Regions from separate parts of the Thalassococcus sp. genome, predicted to be linked through region 2. Evidence: riboswitches for the same ligand, from Rfam matches in the RefSeq annotation. Region 2 holds a riboswitch; the other holds the start of a gene.
The links. Region 2 has a riboswitch for cobalamin ahead of AC4FIA_RS07115 (DUF1636 family protein). Riboswitches for the same ligand answer to the same signal wherever they lie in the genome.
Positions count from the first base shown of each region.

Region 1: it holds a riboswitch for cobalamin, as region 2 does, so the genes downstream of both, nrdH (glutaredoxin-like protein NrdH) here and AC4FIA_RS07115 (DUF1636 family protein) in region 2, are expected to answer to the same signal.

Region 1 covers NZ_CEYADA010000016.1:11,440-15,607, forward strand. Annotated here, with positions in the region: gene nrdE (class 1b ribonucleoside-diphosphate reductase subunit alpha) at 1-1,945, opposite strand, end outside; gene nrdI (class Ib ribonucleoside-diphosphate reductase assembly flavoprotein NrdI) at 1,927-2,343, opposite strand; gene nrdH (glutaredoxin-like protein NrdH) at 2,357-2,578, opposite strand; cobalamin riboswitch at 2,688-2,882, opposite strand; gene AC4FIA_RS15655 (oxidoreductase) at 3,217-4,168, shown strand, end outside.
Region 2 covers NZ_CEYADA010000005.1:49,772-53,939, reverse strand. Annotated here, with positions in the region: gene AC4FIA_RS07125 (cobyric acid synthase) at 1-1,441, opposite strand, end outside; gene cobO (cob(I)yrinic acid a,c-diamide adenosyltransferase) at 1,441-2,052, opposite strand; cobalamin riboswitch at 2,091-2,297, shown strand; gene AC4FIA_RS07115 (DUF1636 family protein) at 2,396-2,794, shown strand; gene cobW (cobalamin biosynthesis protein CobW) at 2,796-3,851, shown strand; gene cobN (cobaltochelatase subunit CobN) at 3,867-4,168, shown strand, end outside.

The sequences.
Region 1 (4,168 bases), on a different contig from region 2:
CGGTCGCAGCGGCATAGGTGTCGATGATCGCCTCGGGGCCGATTTCATAAGCATCGCGGTAGTATTCGAGGTTCTCGTTGTTCATGTAGGCCGCCGGATAGTAGACGCGGCCGATTTTGCCCTCTTTGCGGATTTCGATCTTGGACACGATGGGGTGGATCGAAGAGGTCGAGTTGTTGATGTAGCTGATCGAGCCTGTGGGCGGCACCGCCTGAAGGTTGCGGTTATACAGCCCGTGTTCGGCCACGTCCTTGGCCAGCTTGGCCCAGTCATCGCGCGTGGGCAGCTCGATGCCTGCGAATAGCTCGGTCACTTTGTCCGAGGTCGGCAGCCAGTCGCGGGTTGTGTATTTCTCGAAATAGGTGCCGTCGGCGTATTTCGACTTCTCGAACCCTTTGAAACTTTCGCCCCGTTCACGCGCCAGAATGTTGGATGCACGGATCGCGTGGTAGGTGATCGCGGCAAAGTAAACAGACGTGAACTCAATGCCTTCCGCGCTGCCATAGTGAACGTTTTCACGCGCCAGATAACCGTGCAGGTTCATCTGGCCCAGACCGATCGCGTGGCTTTCATCGTTGCCGCGGCGGATAGACGGGACCGAGTCGATCGCCGACATTTCCGACACAGCGGACAGGGCGCGCACAGCGGTTTCCACGGTCGCGCCAAAGTCAGGCCCGTCCATGGTTTTCGCGATGTTCAGCGACCCGAGGTTACAGGAAATGTCTGTGCCCAGATGGCTGTAGCTGAGGTCATCGTTGAACTCGGATGCCTCGTTCACCTGCAGGATTTCCGAACACAGGTTCGACATGGTGATGCGGCCCTCAACGGGGTTGGCGCGGTTCACCGTGTCTTCGAACATGATGTAGGGATAGCCGGACTCGAACTGGATTTCCGCAATCGTCTGGAAGAATTCGCGGGCGTTGATCTTTTTCTTGCGGATGCGGCCATCATCGACCATCTCGGCGTATTTCTCGGTGACCGAGATTTCCGAGAACGGCACACCATAGACTTTTTCCACGTCATGCGGCGAAAAGAGGTACATGTCCTCGTTTTTCTTCGCCAGTTCGAACGTCACATCGGGAATGACCACGCCCAAGGACAGCGTCTTGATGCGGATCTTTTCGTCGGCGTTTTCGCGCTTTGTATCAAGGAAGCGCAGAATGTCGGGGTGGTGGGCGTTCAGGTAAACTGCACCGGCACCCTGACGCGCGCCCAACTGGTTGGCATAGGAAAAGCTGTCTTCCAGAAGCTTCATGATCGGGATCACGCCGGACGACTGGTTTTCGATGCCTTTGATCGGCGCACCCGCTTCGCGCAGGTTGGTCAGCATCAACGCCACACCGCCGCCGCGCTTGGACAGCTGAAGGGCCGAGTTGATGGAACGGCCAACGGATTCCATGTTGTCTTCCAGACGCAGCAGGAAGCACGAGATCAGCTCGCCACGGCTTTTCTTACCGGCGTTCAGGAATGTTGGTGTCGCAGGCTGGAAGCGGCCCGAGAGGATTTCTTCCATCAGGCGTGTGGCCAGTTTTTCGTCGCCGCGTGCCAGCGCCAGCGCGACCATGCAAACGCGGTCTTCGTAGCGTTCCAGATAGCGGCTGCCGTCACGCGTTTTCAGCGTGTAGGCGGTGTAATATTTGAATGCGCCCAAAAATGTCGGGAAGCGGAACTTTTTCGCGAAAGCCGCGTTCCATAATTGGTGGACGAAGGTGCGATCATATTGATCAAGAACCTCTGCCTCGTAATAGCCTTCGTCCACCAGGTACCCCAGCTTCTCTTCCAGCGAATGGAAAAAGACGGTGTTCTGATTGACGTGAGTCAGGAAATACTGACGCGCGGCCATACGGTCGGCATCAAAACGGATTTTGCCGTCCTCGTCGTAAAGGTTCAGCATCGCGTTCAGCGCGTGGTAATCCTGTGTGCCGTTCAGGCCGTGATCAAGCATTCCGTTCTCCAGAATTTGTCCAGCCCGGCTTTCACGCGGGCGATGTCGGTATCAGTGCCAGCCAGTTCGAACCGGTAGAGCACGGGAACATTGCATTTGCGGGAAATCACTTCCCCCGCCAGCGCGTAGGTCGCGCCGAAATTCCGGTTGCCGCCTGCGATAACGCCGCGCAATCCGGCGCGACGTTCAGGGGCGTTCAGGAACCGGATCACCTGTTTTGGGACCGCCCCGCGCCCTTCGCCATCTGCGAATGTGGGGGTGACCAAAACAAAAGGTGTGGTGGGCGCTGGCATCGCACCGTCGGGATCGCGCGGGATGCGGAAGGCGGGCAGTTCCAGCCGTTCCACAAAACGTGCGGTATTTCCCGAGCGGGATGAAAAATAAACCAGCGCCGACATCGGTCCTGACGGATCAGGCCAAAGAGCCGATCAGGTCGGGACGGAAGCCGGACCAATGCGCGTCGCCGGCAATCACAACGGGGGCCTGACGGTAGCCAAGATCGGTCACACGCTCCATCGCGTCGTCGTCTTCTGTCAGATCGACCACGTCGAATTCGATGCCTTTAGCTTCAAGTGCGCGGGTGGTTGCTGTGCACTGAACGCATGCCGGTTTGGAGTAAACTGTGATTGTCATTGTGGGCCCCTCTGCCTGTCGGTTTTTTGATCGCAGGACACGGGTGCCGGGCAGAAAAACCGCCTATAGCTCACAAGGAACCAGCGCCCCGAACCCTCCGTTCGTGGTCGTAATCTGTTGTGTTCCAGCCGGTCTCCTGACTTGTGGCTCGGTCGTTTTTTGCCCGCCTTCCCAGCGCCTTAGCGCCAGTGGATTATGGGCATAAAACTCACCACTCACAGTTGCGGGGGCAGTGCCGGATTTTCACCGGTCTTCCCTTTTCACGACGGCGTGTGCTGCCGCTGCTAGAACACCGCTGATAGTATCCCTAGGGGCGGTCGCGTCAATATCTTGTATCTTCCGACAGGTGAAATTTTTTCGATTTTTTCGACAATCAGGGTCTGGAACTCTCGTGCTCAAGTCGGATAAGGCGCGAATCTTTTGGGCTTTAATGCAAGAAACTTCGGTAACTTTTGCTGTTCGAATTCTGCGCAAAAAACCGGCATCTGAAAGGTGCGATAAATGAGCGTTGCAAATAAGCGTCGCAATTGAACCCGACCGTGTCGCGGATAAGCGCGTCGCTTGACACGGGTCTGGCAGTTTTGGGGAGGCCACCCTGTTTAGGGGCGCCAGTCCTCCGTCCAGCAAAGCATAGCGCCATGTCGAATGATTCCCTTTTGCAGCCTTATCAGCTCAAGCATCTGACGCTGAAGAATCGAATCATGACCACAAGCCACGAACCGGCCTATCCGGTCGATGGTCTGCCAAAGGAACGCTATCGCGCCTACCATCAGGAACGCGCTAAGGCCGGTGTCGCGCTGACGATGACAGCAGGATCCGCGATTGTGTCGCGCGACAGCCCGCCGTCGTTCAACAATATCCTTGCCTATAAGGACGAGGTCGTGCCGTGGATGGCCGAACTGGCCGATGCCTGCCACGAACACGGCTGCGCGGTGATGATCCAACTGACGCATCTGGGCCGCCGGACCGGATGGAACAAGGGCGATTGGTTGCCGTCAGTGTCCACAGGGCATGAATGGGAACCGGCGCATCGGGCGTTTCCCAAGAAGCTGGAAGATTGGGACATCGCGCGCATCATCACCGATTATGCCGATGCGGCGGAACGGATGCAGGCGGCAGGGCTCGACGGGGTCGAGATCGAATCCTACGGCCACTTGATGGATGCCTTCTGGTCGCCACGGTTGAACGAATTGGATGCGCCTTATGGCGGATCTTTGGACAACCGGATGCGCTTTACCTACGACGTTCTGAACGCGATCCGCGAACGGGTGGGGCCGGAGTTTATCGTGGGTCTGCGCTTTACGGCGGACGAGACCATCGAAGGCGGCATCACACCTGACGAGGGGCTTGAGATCGCGCGGCGTCTGAAGGACACCGGTCAGGTCGATTTCCTGAACGTCATTCGCGGCCGTATCGATACCGACGCGGCGCTGACCAATGTGATCCCTGTGCAGGGTATGAAGAACGCCCCGCATCTGGATTTTGCCGGACGCATCCGGTCCGAGATCGGATTGCCGACCTTCCATGCCTCTAAGATCCCTGATGTAGCGACAGCGCGCCATGCGGTGTCGGCTGGCCTGTTGGATATGG
Region 2 (4,168 bases):
CCAGTTCAAGCAAGCCTTCCACATCAAGATGCGTCTCAAGATGATCGGCCAGCGCGTCCAGCGTCTGTTCGATTGTCGCCTCGTAGGCGTTGCCCGACGGCGCGACGCCCAGACGCGACAGCCATCCTGTCCGGAACCCGTCGTCGGAAAACATCCCATGCAGATAGCTGCCCGCGACGCGCCCGTCGGCGGAAACCGCGCCTTCGGGTGTATCCCCTATAAAGGCAAAGGGCCTTGCGCGATCAGGGCCGTCTGATTGGCCGATGTGGATTTCATAGCCATGAAACGGCAGGTCCGAGGCCGCGTGACGGGCCGAAACCTCACGCAGGCTTTTGTCGCCGCTCATCCGTGTTTCGATATCCAACAGGCCAAGGCCCGGCGTTGAACCGGCAGGCCCCTCCATCCCGTCAGGGTCATGCACCGCGCGGCCCAGCATCTGATAGCCGCCGCATATGCCCAGCACATGTCCACCACGGCGGTGGTGTGCAATCACGTCAATGTCCCAGCCTTGTTCCCGCATGAACGCCAGATCGCCCCGTGTCGATTTGGAACCAGGCAGGATCACAACATCCGCATCGGCAGGAACAGGATCACCGGGCGACAGCATGGTGACACGCACGCCGGGTTCCTGCGCCAGCGGATCAAGATCGTCGAAATTGGCAATCCGGCTTAGCCGCAAACACACAACGTGCAACCCGTCGCGCGATGGAGGTGTGGCGATATCTAACGCGTCTTCGGCAGGCAAGCGCCAGCTTTCGGCAAACCACGGCGCGACGCCAAAGCCGCGCCAACCGGTCTGCTCCTCGATCATTTTGTATCCGTCATCGAACAGAGTCGGATCGCCGCGGAACTTGTTGATCAGAAACCCTTTGATCAGGTCCCGGTCACCGTCAGGCAACACAACCTTGGTGCCCACCACCTGCGCGATGACCCCGCCGCGATCAATATCGGCGCAAAGAACCACAGGAACATCAGCCGCTTCGGCAAAGCCCATGTTGGCGATGTCACCCTTGCGCAGGTTGATTTCCGTTGCGCTGCCTGCGCCCTCGACTATCACCAGGTCATAGGTGCTGCGCAGCCGATTGAAGCTGTCCAGAACGGACACCATCAACTGTTTCTTCAGCTTGGCGTATTCGCGGGCACGGACCGTTGTCAGCCGCTTGCCCTGCACCACGACCTGCGCGCCAATATCCGTTTCGGGCTTGAGCAGAACCGGATTCATGTCCGTATTCGGCGCCAATCCACACGCGCGCGCTTGCAGCGCCTGCGCGCGGCCGATTTCATGGCCTTCCTGCGCAACGGCAGCATTGTTGGACATGTTCTGCGGTTTGAACGGCGCGACGGTCAGCCCCCGCCGCTTGGCAGCCCTGCAAAGCCCCGCAACCAACATCGATTTCCCGACGTTGGATCCGGTCCCTTGGATCATCAGCGCGCGGCCCATCAGAATTCGACGCCAGCCTGTGCTTTGACACCGTCACGGAACGGATGCTTGATCAACGTCATTTCGGTCACCAGATCGGCGGCCTCGATCAATTCGGGCTTGGCATTGCGGCCTGTCAGACAGACGTGGGTCATCGCCGGTTTCTCGTTCAGCAGGAAATCGACCACCTCGTCGATATCGATATAGTCGTAGCGCAGCGCGATGTTGATTTCATCGAGCAGCACAAACTGGATTTCGGGGTCAAGGATCTGTTCCTTGGCAATCCGCCAACCGTTCTGGGCCGCCGCAATGTCACGTTCGCGGTCCTGCGTTTCCCATGTAAAGCCTTCGCCAGACACAAAGAAGCGGCACTCATCCGCAAAGCGTTCGCGCAGGAACGTCTTTTCGCCGGTGTCCCAGTTGCCTTTGATGAACTGCACCACCGCGCAGGGCATCTGGTGGGAAATGCAGCGCATGATCATGCCAAAGCCAGAAGACGACTTGCCCTTACCAGCGCCGGTGTGGACCATGATCAGACCTTTCTCTTCGGTCTTGGTCTCCATCATGCGGTCGCGCGCAGCTTTGATCTTGCGCATCTTCTCGGCGTGGCGAAGGTTTTCGTCGGTGGTCATGCCAGTATCCTCTTTCTTGACAAAGCCACGGGATTCAGACCATGTGGCTGCGTGTTGGTGCCTGTGTTAGCAGGTGAAAAGGGAATGTGCAGCCGTGATCTACGCGGTCAAGTACAGCCGCCCCCGCGACCGTGAACGGAAAAGGCCGCTCAGTGCCACTGGCCGACGCTGGGAAGGATGAGCAGCCGCAGGGCGAACACCCCAAATCCGTGAGCCGGGAGACCTGCCAGCGCGATGCGCTTGTAACCGGACGGGGTGTGCCGGAATCGGAGGCGGCACCGTGCATACGGTCCCTTTCCGCAATCCGGCCCCGCGTTCCCGATGGGATGGGACCAGTAAAACTATGGATGCGAAATCCGAAAGCCCGCAGCAAACGGAACTGTTGGTCTGCATTCAATGCCGACGCGGCCAAGAGCTACCCGAAGACGAACGCCGCCCCGGCCAGGCCCTTTTTGACGGGCTGACCGCGCTGGATGGGCCGGACGGGCTTCGGATCACACCGGTCAAATGTCTTCAGAATTGCGATCACGGTTGCACCGTTGCCCTGCGTGGTGGCGATGCGAAATGGACGTATGTTTTCGCAAACGTCGACGAAATGTCGCATCCAGAGATGATCCTGTCTGGTGCAGTGCAATATCACGAGAGCGCGGATGGCATCATTCCATGGCGCGAGCGACCCGAACACTTCAAGCGCAACTGCGTTGCGCGCATACCCCCTGTTACTGAGCCTGAGGAGGCCTGATATGACCAACCTCGCGAAACTACCCGTTACAGTGATCACCGGCTTTCTCGGTTCGGGCAAGACAACCCTGATCTCGCACCTGATCCAGAACCCCGGCGGCAAACGTCTGGCCGTGCTGGTCAACGAATTCGGTGATGTGGGTGTCGATGGCGAAATCCTGAAGGGCTGCGCCATTCCCGACTGCCCTGCGGAAAACATTCTTGAACTGGCAAACGGCTGTATCTGCTGCACCGTGGCCGATGATTTCATCCCGACGATCGAGGCGCTGATGGCGCTTGAGCCGCGCCCCGAACATATCCTGATCGAAACCTCCGGCCTTGCGCTGCCCAAGCCTTTGCTGAAGGCCTTCGACTGGCCTGATATCCGTTCCAAGATCACCGTCGACGGCGTGATCGCGCTTGCCGATGCCGAAGCCGTGGCCGCAGGCCGCTTTGCCCCGGATGTGGAACGCGTCGATGCACAGCGTGCTGCAGATGAAAGCCTTGATCACGAAACGCCACTGTCTGAGGTTTTCGAAGACCAGATTTCCTGCGCAGATATCATCCTTCTGACCAAGCCCGATCTGGCAGGTCCCGAAGGTGTCGCGAAAGCCAAGGAAATCATTGCCGCAGAAGCACCCCGCCCCCTGCCCGTGATCGAAGTGGCCGAAGGTGTCGTTGACCCGCGCGTTCTGCTGGGTCTTGAGGCCGCCGCCGAAGACGACATGGATGCGCGTCCGTCCCATCACGATGGGCACGACGACCACGAACATGACGACTTTGACACCATCGTTGTCGATATCCCCGAACTGGCCGATCCCGCCGATCTGGTCGCCGCCATCGAAAAGCTGGCGCGCGAAAACAACATCCTGCGGATCAAGGGCTATGCCAGCGTTGCAGGAAAACCGATGCGTCTGCTGGTGCAGGCCGTGGGTGCCCGTGTGCGTCATCAGTACGACCGCCCCTGGAAACCCGACGAAGCCCGCGCTGGCCGTCTGGTTGTGATCGCCGAACACGACGATATCGACCCGACCGCCATCCGCGCCGTGCTGGCACCTGCCACACAAGCCGCCGAGTAAGCGGACCACGCCACAATGCACGTCGTCTTCCGCGAAAGCCACGGTCTAGAAGAGACAGACACCCCGACGGATCTGGGACAGGATCCGGCGGATCTGGTGGTATTGTCTTTTTCTGACAGTGACCTTGGCGCATTCGCGGAAGGCTGGCGGCGTGGCGGCGGGCCCGAGGGGCGGTTGCCCAGCCTGCGGTTGGCGAACCTGTCGGCGCTACGGCATCCGCTGTCGGTTGATACCTACATCGACAACACACTGTCAGGGGCCAAGGGCATTCTGATCCGATTGATCGGTGGCGTGCCCTATTGGGAATACGGCGTGCA